One region of the Comamonas sp. MYb69 genome, then DNA from elsewhere that is predicted to be linked to it. Evidence: riboswitches for the same ligand, from Rfam matches in the RefSeq annotation. Region 1 holds a riboswitch; the other holds the start of a gene.

Evidence for each region. A riboswitch is a leader RNA that binds a small molecule or an ion and turns the genes downstream of it on or off. The one in region 1 is predicted to bind cobalamin.
Region 2: it holds a riboswitch for cobalamin, as region 1 does, so the genes downstream of both, WH303_RS19785 (TonB-dependent receptor domain-containing protein) here and WH303_RS09370 (TonB-dependent receptor) in region 1, are expected to answer to the same signal.

Annotation. Positions count from the first base shown of each region.
Region 1 covers NZ_JBBGZG010000005.1:243,305-248,327, reverse strand. The annotation lists gene WH303_RS09380 (MFS transporter) at 1-666, shown strand, start outside; gene WH303_RS09375 (LysR substrate-binding domain-containing protein) at 850-1,794, shown strand; cobalamin riboswitch at 1,891-2,164, shown strand; gene WH303_RS09370 (TonB-dependent receptor) at 2,417-4,441, shown strand; gene WH303_RS09365 (ABC transporter substrate-binding protein) at 4,455-5,023, shown strand, end outside.
Region 2 covers NZ_JBBGZG010000016.1:33,172-38,194, forward strand. The annotation lists gene hemN (oxygen-independent coproporphyrinogen III oxidase) at 1-184, shown strand, start outside; gene WH303_RS19770 (sulfite exporter TauE/SafE family protein) at 201-1,022, opposite strand; gene WH303_RS19775 (cell division protein ZapA) at 1,470-1,889, opposite strand; gene WH303_RS19780 (hypothetical protein) at 1,889-2,104, opposite strand; cobalamin riboswitch at 2,144-2,388, shown strand; gene WH303_RS19785 (TonB-dependent receptor domain-containing protein) at 2,473-4,371, shown strand; gene WH303_RS19790 (cobyrinate a,c-diamide synthase) at 4,394-5,023, shown strand, end outside.

The sequences.
Region 1 (5,023 bases):
CCCACCTTCATGGCCATGAAGCAGCAGCATGACGCACTGGCCCAGGCGAGCTGGAAGGTGCTGTTCGCGACGCACAAGAAGGAGCTGTTCCAGTCGGCCGGCATCATCATCGTGACCAATGTCACCTTGTTCACCGTCGTCACCTATATTCCGACCTACTTTGTCAGCGCCCTGCATGTCGATGTGGCCACCGGCCTCAAGCTCTCGCTGGGCCCGCAGCTCTTTTTGGTGGTGATGATCCCCATCATGGGCCTGCTGGCCGACAAATTCAGCCGCAAGACGATGATGATCGCTGCGAGCCTGGCGATTGCGGTACTGGCCGTGCCTTGCTTTCACCTGCTGCTCGAAGGCAGCACCGCCGCCAAGATCTCGTCCTTGATGATGCTGAACTTCTGTCTGGCCATGCTGCTGGGCAGCATCTACTCGATCATTCCTTCGATGTTCCACACCAGCGTGCGCTTCAAGGGCATGGCGCTGAGCTACAACGTGGCCGTGGCGATGTTTGCCGGCACCGCGCCGATGATCAACTCCTGGCTGATTGCCCAGACCGGCAACCCGGTCGTGCCCGCCTACTACCTGATCGGCGCGGCAATCATCGGCCTCGTGGCGCTGGTCAGCAGCCGGGACCGCACCGGTCTGCCGATGCATGGTGATCCGGTGCAGTAAGGCCATGCGCTGCTGAGCGCTGCGCCAGCCCGAACGCATCCCTTCTGGATGCGTTTTTTTTATGCATCAGCGGGGCAGGGCGCAGCGGGCAAGAACGCTGGCGTGCCGGCCCGCTGGCCGCCGGGCTGCGACCTATAATCATCGGCAGCCCGGGCGTTCCTCCCTCCTGCCCGGCGCCCCTCCATGAAATACAAGCTACCGCCCCTGCAGCCACTGCGCGTGTTCGAGTCCGTCTACCGCCATGGCTCCATCCGCAAGGCGGCCGATGAGCTGTGCCTGACGCCGCAGGCCGCCAGCCAGCAACTCAAGCAACTGGAGAGTGCGCTGGATGTGCAGCTGTTCGAGCGCGGCGCGCGGGGCCTGGCGGCCAGCGCCGAGGCGCAGACCTTGTACCACTATGTGGAGCAGGGGCTTGATGCGCTGAGCCAGGGGCTGGAAGCAGTGCGTTCCCACCACAAGGATGCGCAGTTCCATATCCAGGTCAGCCCGTATTTTGCAACCCAGTACCTGATCCGCTCGCTGCCCTCGTTCACCAAGGATTACCCGGAGCTCGACCTGCGCATCTCCATCGGTGTGGAGCTGCCTTCGTTCGATAGCAGTGATCTGGACGCAGCCATTGTCTGGGGCTACGGCGGTGTGGACCATCTCGATGAAACGCCGCTGCTCGAAGACCTCAAGGTCATCGTCGCCACGCCCCAGCTGCTGGCCCAGCACCCGGTGGAGAGCGCGCAGGATTTGCCGCACCACCGGCTGATATCGCCGCTGACGCACAACAGCCTGTGGCAGGACATTTATGCGATGCTGGGCCTGGATCCTGGCGGCAAGCATGTCAGCCCCATGCTGCTGCACACGCACGATGCGATGCTGCAAGCGGTGCTCAGCGGGCAGGGCGTGGGCCTGCTGTCCTATGTCGATGCGCTCAGCTATATCCACAGCGGCAAGCTGCTGGCTCCCTTTGGGGCCGAGCTGCTGCGCCAGCTGCCGATGGACAGAACGCCCAAGTTCCACCTCTACACCCGCCGGGGTGGGGGAGAGCGCCCGATCCAGGCGAGCTTTCGGCAGTGGCTGCTGGGCCAGCTGCGCAGCACTGACTTTATCGGCTATGCGACGCGGCTGCCGCAGGGCTGATACAGCCACTGGGGCATGCGCTGTATCGCCCAGCTGACACCGGCCTGGACGAAAAGGCGCTGCCCGGGCCTGCGGCTGGTACACTGGCTGCGCTTTGAAAAAAGCCTATCTACAGGTGCTTGTATTGCACAAGTGAAACGGGAACAAGGTCGGGAGTGCGCTCCCCCAAGCCTTGGCTGCCCCCGCAACGGTAGACAGGAAACGTAGCCGATGCGGCCCGCTCCCACGCGGGCCCAGTCACTGGGGTTGAAAGAGTGTCCACGCCTGCCAGGCAACAAGACGCCCGCACCCTGGGAAGACCGGCTACCGGGTCAGCGCCTGCGCTGCACCGCCTGTAAGCCCGGAGACCGGCCTGTTCCTAGTCGCAGTGCGCGCTGTGCCTCTGGCCAGCACGTGCTCTCTCAACTGTCTGCGGGGTGTGGACGGCGGTTCTTCGCGCGACCCCGTCTTGGGGGGTGACCGCGTGCAGTGCAGCCCCCGCATCAGGCAGTTAGCGCCTTTTGTTCAAATGACTGCAGTTCCTTTTCCGAAAAACCGGCTCCTGGCTGCCCAGCGGCTCTCTTCCTCCCTGCGCCTCGTTGGCAGCTCCTGTGTTCTGTGCCTGCCCGCCTTGGGCATCGCAGTGGCCCATGCCCAAGATGCCTCACTGCCCGAAGTGGTGGTGACCGACAAGAGCAGCGAGCCCAATGCGCTCCAGCTGCCTTCCACCTCGGCCAGCAAGCTGGCCGTACCGCTGCAGGACCTGCCGGCCAGCGTCAGCTCGGTCTCGGCCGTGCAGATCCAGGAGCGCGCCGACTATGAGGTGGTCGATGCCGTGGGCCGCAGCGTGGGCCTGAGCGCCAATGGCACCCCTGGCAATGGCGGGCTGTCGTTCTCCAGCCGGGGCTTTACCGGTGTCAACTCGGTGGGTGTGGCCGAAGACGGGCTGAGCCTGGGGGTTGCAGCCGGCACCGTGGCCTATCCCAATTCCAGCTGGGGCTATGAGCGCTTTGATGTGCTGCGCGGCCCCGCATCGCTGATGTACGGCAGCGGCACCATGGGCGCCACGGTGAACGCGGTGCGCAAGGAACCCAGCCGCACTACCTCGTCCGAAGTCTTGCTGGGCGCCGGCTCCCACGGCACCGCCCGTGCAGGCCTGGGCAGCACCGGCGCGCTGAGCGACAGCCTGAGCTACCGCCTGGATGTCTACGGTGATCGCAGCGATGGCGAACGCCAACTGGGCAACAGCGACAGCAAGAAGATCATGAGCGCCATCCGCTGGCAGGCGAGCAGCGATCTGCGCCTGGACCTGACGGCCGATGTCAGCGACCAGCGGCCCGAGCGCTACTTTGGCACCCCGGTGGTCGATGGCAAGCCGGTGGCGGCGCTGCGCGACCGCAATTTCAACTTTCTTGACAGCGACATCCACTACAAGGACCAGCGCTACAAATTGAAGGCCGAGTGGAACGTCAGCGAGGCGCTGGTGCTGCGCAACGAGACCTACCACATGAAGGCCGACCGCCACTGGAAGAACATCGAAGGCTATGACTACGATGCCAGCACGCGCATGGTTCACCGCTACGACTACCTGGAGATCGGCCACGACCTGGAACAAAGCGGCAACCGCCTGGGCACCGTGTTCAAGCCCGGCCAGCATGAGATTGCGATGGGCTGGGATGTATCGCAGGCCAAGTTCACCGCCCTCAACAGCTCGCCCTATACCGGTGAATCCGATGTGCCGCTGACTGGCGGCACCAGTGGCTACTGGGACAGCCCGGACCCTTACAAGCCGCGCATGACCTCGCGCATCCGCCAAAACGCCTTCTACCTGGAAGACGCCTGGAAGCTGGGCGAGCAGTGGCTGCTGATGGCCGGCCTGCGCCGTGACCTGTATGACTTTGACCGCATGGACCTGCTGAGCCAGGCCCGCTTTGACAAGACCTTGGGCGGCACCTCCTGGCGCCTGGGCCTCACGCACAAGCTGGACCAGAACACCAGCATCTATGCCCAGGTCAGCACCGGCCATGACCCAGTCAACAGCCTGCTGTCGCTGACCCAGTCGCAAACCGGCTTTACATTGAGCAAAGGCCGCCAGGTGGAAGTGGGCATCAAGCAGCAGCTGCCCAATGGCCAGGGCGAATGGACCCTGGCGGTCTTCGATATCCAGAAGAAGGACATCATCACGCGTGATCCGGACCGGCCAGCGCTGTCGATCCAGGGCGGCAAGCAGTCGTCCAAGGGGATCGAGCTGGCAGGCAGCTGGCGGGCCACCAAGGCCTGGCGCTTCGAGGGTAACCTGGCCTATGTGGATGCCCAGTTCGACGAGCTGCTCGAAGGCGCCACGGCCATTGACCGCGCTGGCAACCAGCCCGCCAATGTACCGCGCTACACGGCCAATGCCTGGGCCCATTACCAGACGGGCGATTGGCGCGCCTCGCTGGGCCTGCGCCATGTGGCCAGCCGCTACACCAGCAATGCCAATACCGCGCAGCTGCCCGCCTACACGGTGGCCGATGCGGTACTGGGCTGGAACCTGAACCGCAGCACCACCTTGAACCTGGTTGGCCGTAACCTGACCAACAAGCGCTATGCTGCATCGTCCTACGGCTCGCAATGGCTGATGGGTAACGGCCGCAGCTTTGAGCTGATGGCCCATCTGCGTTTCTGAGCAAGGCCCAGGCATGACACCACGCGCGTTTAGGTACTTTCAGCATGCGTTGGCGGCGGCGGCCGCCGTCGCGCTGCTGGGTTGTGACCAGCCCGCTGGGCAGGGCGCCACCGGCGGCACAGCACCGGCCACGGTGGCTGCTGCGCCTGCGGCCGATCCAGGCCTGCGGGCCACCCCTCTCGTGATCGATGTCTGCGGCCAGCCCCAGCGCTATGACCGGGTGCCCCAGCGCGCCATCACGCACGATGTGAACATCACCGAGATGTTCCTGTTTCTGGGCCTGGGGCCCAGGCTGGTCGGCTACTCGGGCATACCGTCGCGCAAGGAAATCAGCCCCGAGCTGATGACCCAGCTGGCCAAGGTGCCCAAGCTGTCGTCGCAGGACATGAACCTGGAAAACATGCTGGAGGCCCGCGCCGACTTCGTCTTTGGCGGCTGGAGCTATGGCTTTCGGCCGGGCGGGGTCACGCCCGAGCTGCTGGCCCAGCATGGCGTGGCCAGCTATGTGCTGTCCGAGTCCTGCATCCATGTGCAAAAGCGCGAGCGTGTGGCGCTGGGCGACACCTTGGCGGACCTGCGCAA
Region 2 (5,023 bases), on a different contig from region 1:
CCAGTACTTTGCCGCCGAGCTGGCCCAGCTGCGCGAGCTGCAGGACCAGGGCCTGGTGCAGCTGAGCGACGAGGCGATCAATGTGACCGAGCTGGGCTGGTACTTTGTGCGCGGCGTGGCCATGGTGTTCGACAAGAACCTGCAGGCCGACCGCAACCGGGCGCGCTTCTCGCGGATTATCTAGCCCGCTGTGGCAGGTCTCAGCCCTGCCAGGCCGCCAGGCTCTTGTAGAGCATGTACGCGGCCAGACACAGCAAGATGCCGCCAAAGATCTTCTTGAGCTGGCCCACCGGCAGGCGGTGCGCGGCACGGGCGCCCAGCGGCGCCGTCAGCACGCTGCAGGTGGCAATGGCGGCCAGGCCGGGCAGCCAGATATAGCCCAGCGAATGCGGCGGCAGCCCCTGCAGGTGCAGGCCGGCCACCATGAAGCCGATGACATTGGTGACCGCAATTGGAAAACCCAGCGCCGAGCTGGTGGCGACCGCGTTGTGCATCGGCACGCTGCACCAGGTCATAAAAGGCACGCTGATAAAGGCGCCACCGGCGCCCACCAGGCCCGAGAGGCAGCCGATCACGCCGCCAGCGGCCACCTGGCCGGCCGTGCCCGGCATGGCGCGCATGGCCTTGCTGTTGGGCTTGCGGAACATGCGCAGTGCCGAGTAACCAATGAACAGGCCAAAAAACAAACCCAGGTAACTGCCCTTGAGCACCGCAAAAATGCCCAGGCTGGCCAGCAGGCCGCCCAGCACAATGCCGGGGGCCAGGCGTTTGACAAGGTCCCAGCGCACGGCGCCATGCTGGTGGTGGGCGCGCACGCTGGACATCGAGGTGAAGACGATGGTCGCCATCGAGGTGGCAATCGCCATCTTGATCGCCAGCTCGGGCGCCACCCCCTGGCTGCCCAGGATGTAGGTGATGAAGGGCACCAGCACCATGCCGCCGCCAATGCCCAGCAGGCCCGCCAGAAATCCGCCGATCAGGTCCAGAAACGACAGCGGCAGCAAAACAAGAGGATCAGTCATGGCGCGCAGTAAAAAGGCCACCTGAAACAGGTGGCCTGAAACCCCGCTGTCGCGGAGAGGAGAAGACAGGTTGGGCAGCCTGCCCGAAAAAATCAGGTGTTCGCAGCGGATCCACTGGACCGTCATCCTGAACCGGGGGTTCAGGTGGGCAAGGGCAACCTATCGTTGGGTTCATCTGACGCGAGACGATCACGCTCAATAGGTGATGTACCAAGCCCGTGCTCGTAGAGCATTGGTTCAAGGAACTATAAAGTCCAGCAGGGCTGCGAACGCCTCCATTGTAATCGCTCGCGCCTGCTGCACCCACCAAAACTGCATGTCAATGTGCCTGGATTGGTCAAAAAAGATAGCTGGCTAGCTAGATTGAGAAAGCGCCAAGCTGATATTTTGGCAGGAGGCATTGCATGGCGCCGCAATCTGGTGTTGGCGCCTGCTTGCCGCCCAGCCTCAGGCGCTGGTGTCCAGGGTTTCGGCGGCCTTGGCAGGGGCGGGCGCCAGCGCCGCGTCCAGCCGCTGCATCACCGACTGCAGGCGGGGCTCGTCCCAGTCCAGGCTGGCCTGGTCACCGGTGGCGGGCTGGGCCTGGGCCTCGGCCATCGCGGCAGACTGGGCCGCGGCTTGCGCCTGCAGCGCGTCGGCGGTCTGGCTGAGCTGGCTGTTTTGCACCTGTAAATCCAGCAGATCAAAGGCGACATTGAGGGCCGCCAGCACGGCGATGCGCTCGCGGCCACGGATCTTGCCCGCGTCGCGGATACCGCTCATGGCCTCATCGACATGCTTGACGGCGGCCAGCAGACGTGCTTCCTGGCCTTCGGGGCAGCCCAGCATATAGCTTTGCTGCATGATGTGTACTTCCAGCTGTTTCATCATTCGTCCTGGTCAAAGGTCTTGGGCAGGCGTTCGATCAGTGCATCCACGCGGGCGCGGGCCGCTGTCAGGCGCGATTGGAGGGAGTCGCGCTCCTGGGTCAGGGTGGTGACTTGCTCTTGCAATTGGGCGTGGGCGCGTTGCAAAGCCTCATGACGGCTCAGCAGTGCCTCCACCCGCTCAAGCATCAGATCCATAGAAGGCGTAGTGGCCATAGAGAGACAGTCTTCTTAAGTGCGCAATGGGTTTAACGCTAAAATTGTACCCGTTGGTGCTCGCCCCAGTGGTTCACATGGGGGCAGTTCAACGGGAAGCAGGAGCGCTGCTTGTGCCCTACAAGCCTTACGCAACCTGCGCTGCCCCCGCAACGGTAAGCGATGGTTGGCTTTTGCGCCATCCACAGCCACCACTATGCCACTGAATACCTTGAACAAGTGTTTGGGAAGGCGTGTGCTGTGTCATCGCCAGCCCGGATACCGGCCAACAATAGTGGAGGCGCGCGGCTGAGGCCTTGCCGCGGCTTCCGTGTTCCCCATTGCCGGCGGGGAGGCTGGCGCGGGGTGGTTCATCACCAACTCAGTGCATGTTTTCCTCTGCTTTTTCGACACGCCGCTGCGCGCGTCCCGCGCTTGCGCCCCGCTCGGGCACCCTCCATACCCCCCGTTTTTTTGCCTTGGCCATCGCATCGGCGTTGCCCCTGTTGGCGCTGCAAGCTCAGGCGCAGCAGGCTCCAGCCGCCCAGGAAACAGAGGGTAAGAACCTGCAAGAGATGGTGGTGACCGCCAACCGCATCGAGCAGCCGCTGTCCGACCTGGTGGCCGATATGTCCATCATCGATGCGCAGACCATCGAGCGCCAGGGCCCGGGCAGCGTGGCCGATGTGCTCGCGCGCGTGCCGGGCATCCAGATTTCTCGCAACGGCGGGCCGGGCACGACGACCAGCGTGTTCATGCGCGGCGCCGATTCACGCTTTACCGCCGTCTATGTCGACGGCGTGCGCATGGATTCGCAATCGACCGGCGGCGCCTCCTGGCAGTCGATTCCGCTGGCGCTGATCGACCGCATCGAAGTGCTGCGTGGCCCGGCCGCTGCCGTCTACGGCTCGGACGCAATGGGCGGCGTGGTGCAGATCTTCACCAAGAAAGGTGAGGGCGTGCCCCAGCCCTATGTGGGCCTGGGCTTTGGCAACCGGGGCACGTTCACGGCCGAGGCCGGCATCTCCGGCAGTGCCGAGGGCTGGGATTACGCGCTGGGCCTGAACCGCTCGCAGACCGATGGCTTCAACGCCCGCACCGTGGCCACTGCCAACCCGGACAAGGACGACTACCGCAGCAATGCCGTCAGCGGCCGCCTGGGCTACCAGATCAACCGCCAGCACCGGCTCGAAGCCACCTTGCTGGCCAGCGATGTGAACTCGGGCTATGACAGCAGCCTGACCGAGGACGACCGCAGCCTCAACAAGATGTATGCGCTGGGCCTGAACTGGCAGGCGCAGTGGACCGAGCACTACAGCACCAAGCTGCAGTTCAGCCAGTCGCGCGACTATTACGAGACCCGGCCCTCGCCCTACCAGACGGACACGCGCCTGCACAACTACCTGTTCCAAAATACCTGGCGCCTGGGCGTCCACACCTTGACGGCCGCGCTGGAGCGGCGTGACGACGCACTGACCAATGGCGGCATTGACCGCGACCGCCACCAGAATGCGCTGGCGCTGGGCTATGGCCTGAACACCGGCCCGCACACCGTGCAGCTGAACCTGCGCCGGGATGACGACAGCGAGTTTGGCGGCAAGACCACCGGCAGCGCCGCCTATGGCTACGCCTTTGCAACCAACTGGCGCGCCACCGCGACCGTGGGCACGGCCTTCCGCGCGCCCACGCTCTACCAGCGCTTTAGCGAATACGGCGACGCATCCTTGCAGCCCGAGAAAAGCCGCAATGCCGAGCTGGGCCTGCGCTGGGCGCAGGGTGCCGATAGCTTCTCGGCCACGGCCTACCGCAACCGGGTCACCAACCTGATCAACTTCTCGTCGCCCGGCAGCTGCGACAGCGAATTTGGCTGCTATGCCAATGTGGGCAAGGCACGCCTGGAAGGCATTACCCTGGCGGCCACGACCAAGCTGGGCGCCTTCAACCTGCACGGCTCGGTCGACTTCCAGAACCCGCGCGATACCGAAAACGACAAGCTGCTGGCGCGCCGCGCCAAGCGCTATGCCACCCTGGGCGCCGAGACCCGTGCCGCCGGTTGGACCTGGGCTGCCGACCTGCAGACCAGCGCCAAGCGCTTTGACAATGCCGCCAACACCAACGTGCTGGGCGGCTACACCTTGTTCAACCTGTCGGCGCAGACCGAGATCGTCAAGGATGTGAACCTGATCGCCCGGATCAACAACCTGGCGGACAAGCGCTACCAGACCGCACGCACCTATGCCACCGAAGGGCGCAGCGTGTATGTGGGTGTGAAGTGGATGCCGCGCTGAGCGCAGAGGGGATAAGCCAGCCATGACAGAGACGACGGTTCAGGACCGCCCAATAGCGCCTTGCGTGGCACTGCTGATTGCGGCGCCCGCATCGGGTCAGGGCAAGACCACGGTGACAGCAGCCTTGGCGCGCCTGCATGCCCGCCAGGGCCGGCGGGTGCAGGTGTTCAAATGCGGCCCGGATTTTCTCGATCCGCAGTGGCTGCGCCTGGCCAGCGGCCAGCCGGTGCATGCGCTGGACCGCTGGATGAACGGCGAAGCCGATGTGCGCGCACGCCTGTTCCAGGCCGCACAAAGCAACGATGTGCTGCTGATCGAAGGCGTGATGGGCCTGTTCGACGGTGCCAACAGCGCGGCCGAGCTGGCCAAGTCGCTGGGTATCTCCGCTGTGGTGGTGGTGGATGCATCGGCCATGGCCGCCACCTTTGGCGCCATTGCCCATGGCCTGCAGCACTATGACCCGGGCCTGCAGCTGGCCGGCGTGCTGGCCAACCGCGTGGCCACCGCCCACCATGGTGAGATGCTGCGCAGCGGCCTGCGCGACCCGGCCCTGTGGCTGGGCGCGATGAACCAGGTGAGCCTCGATGCTGCGAAACCGCGCGCCAACCTGCTGCCCGAACGCCATCTGGGCCTGGTGGCTGCCCATGAGCTG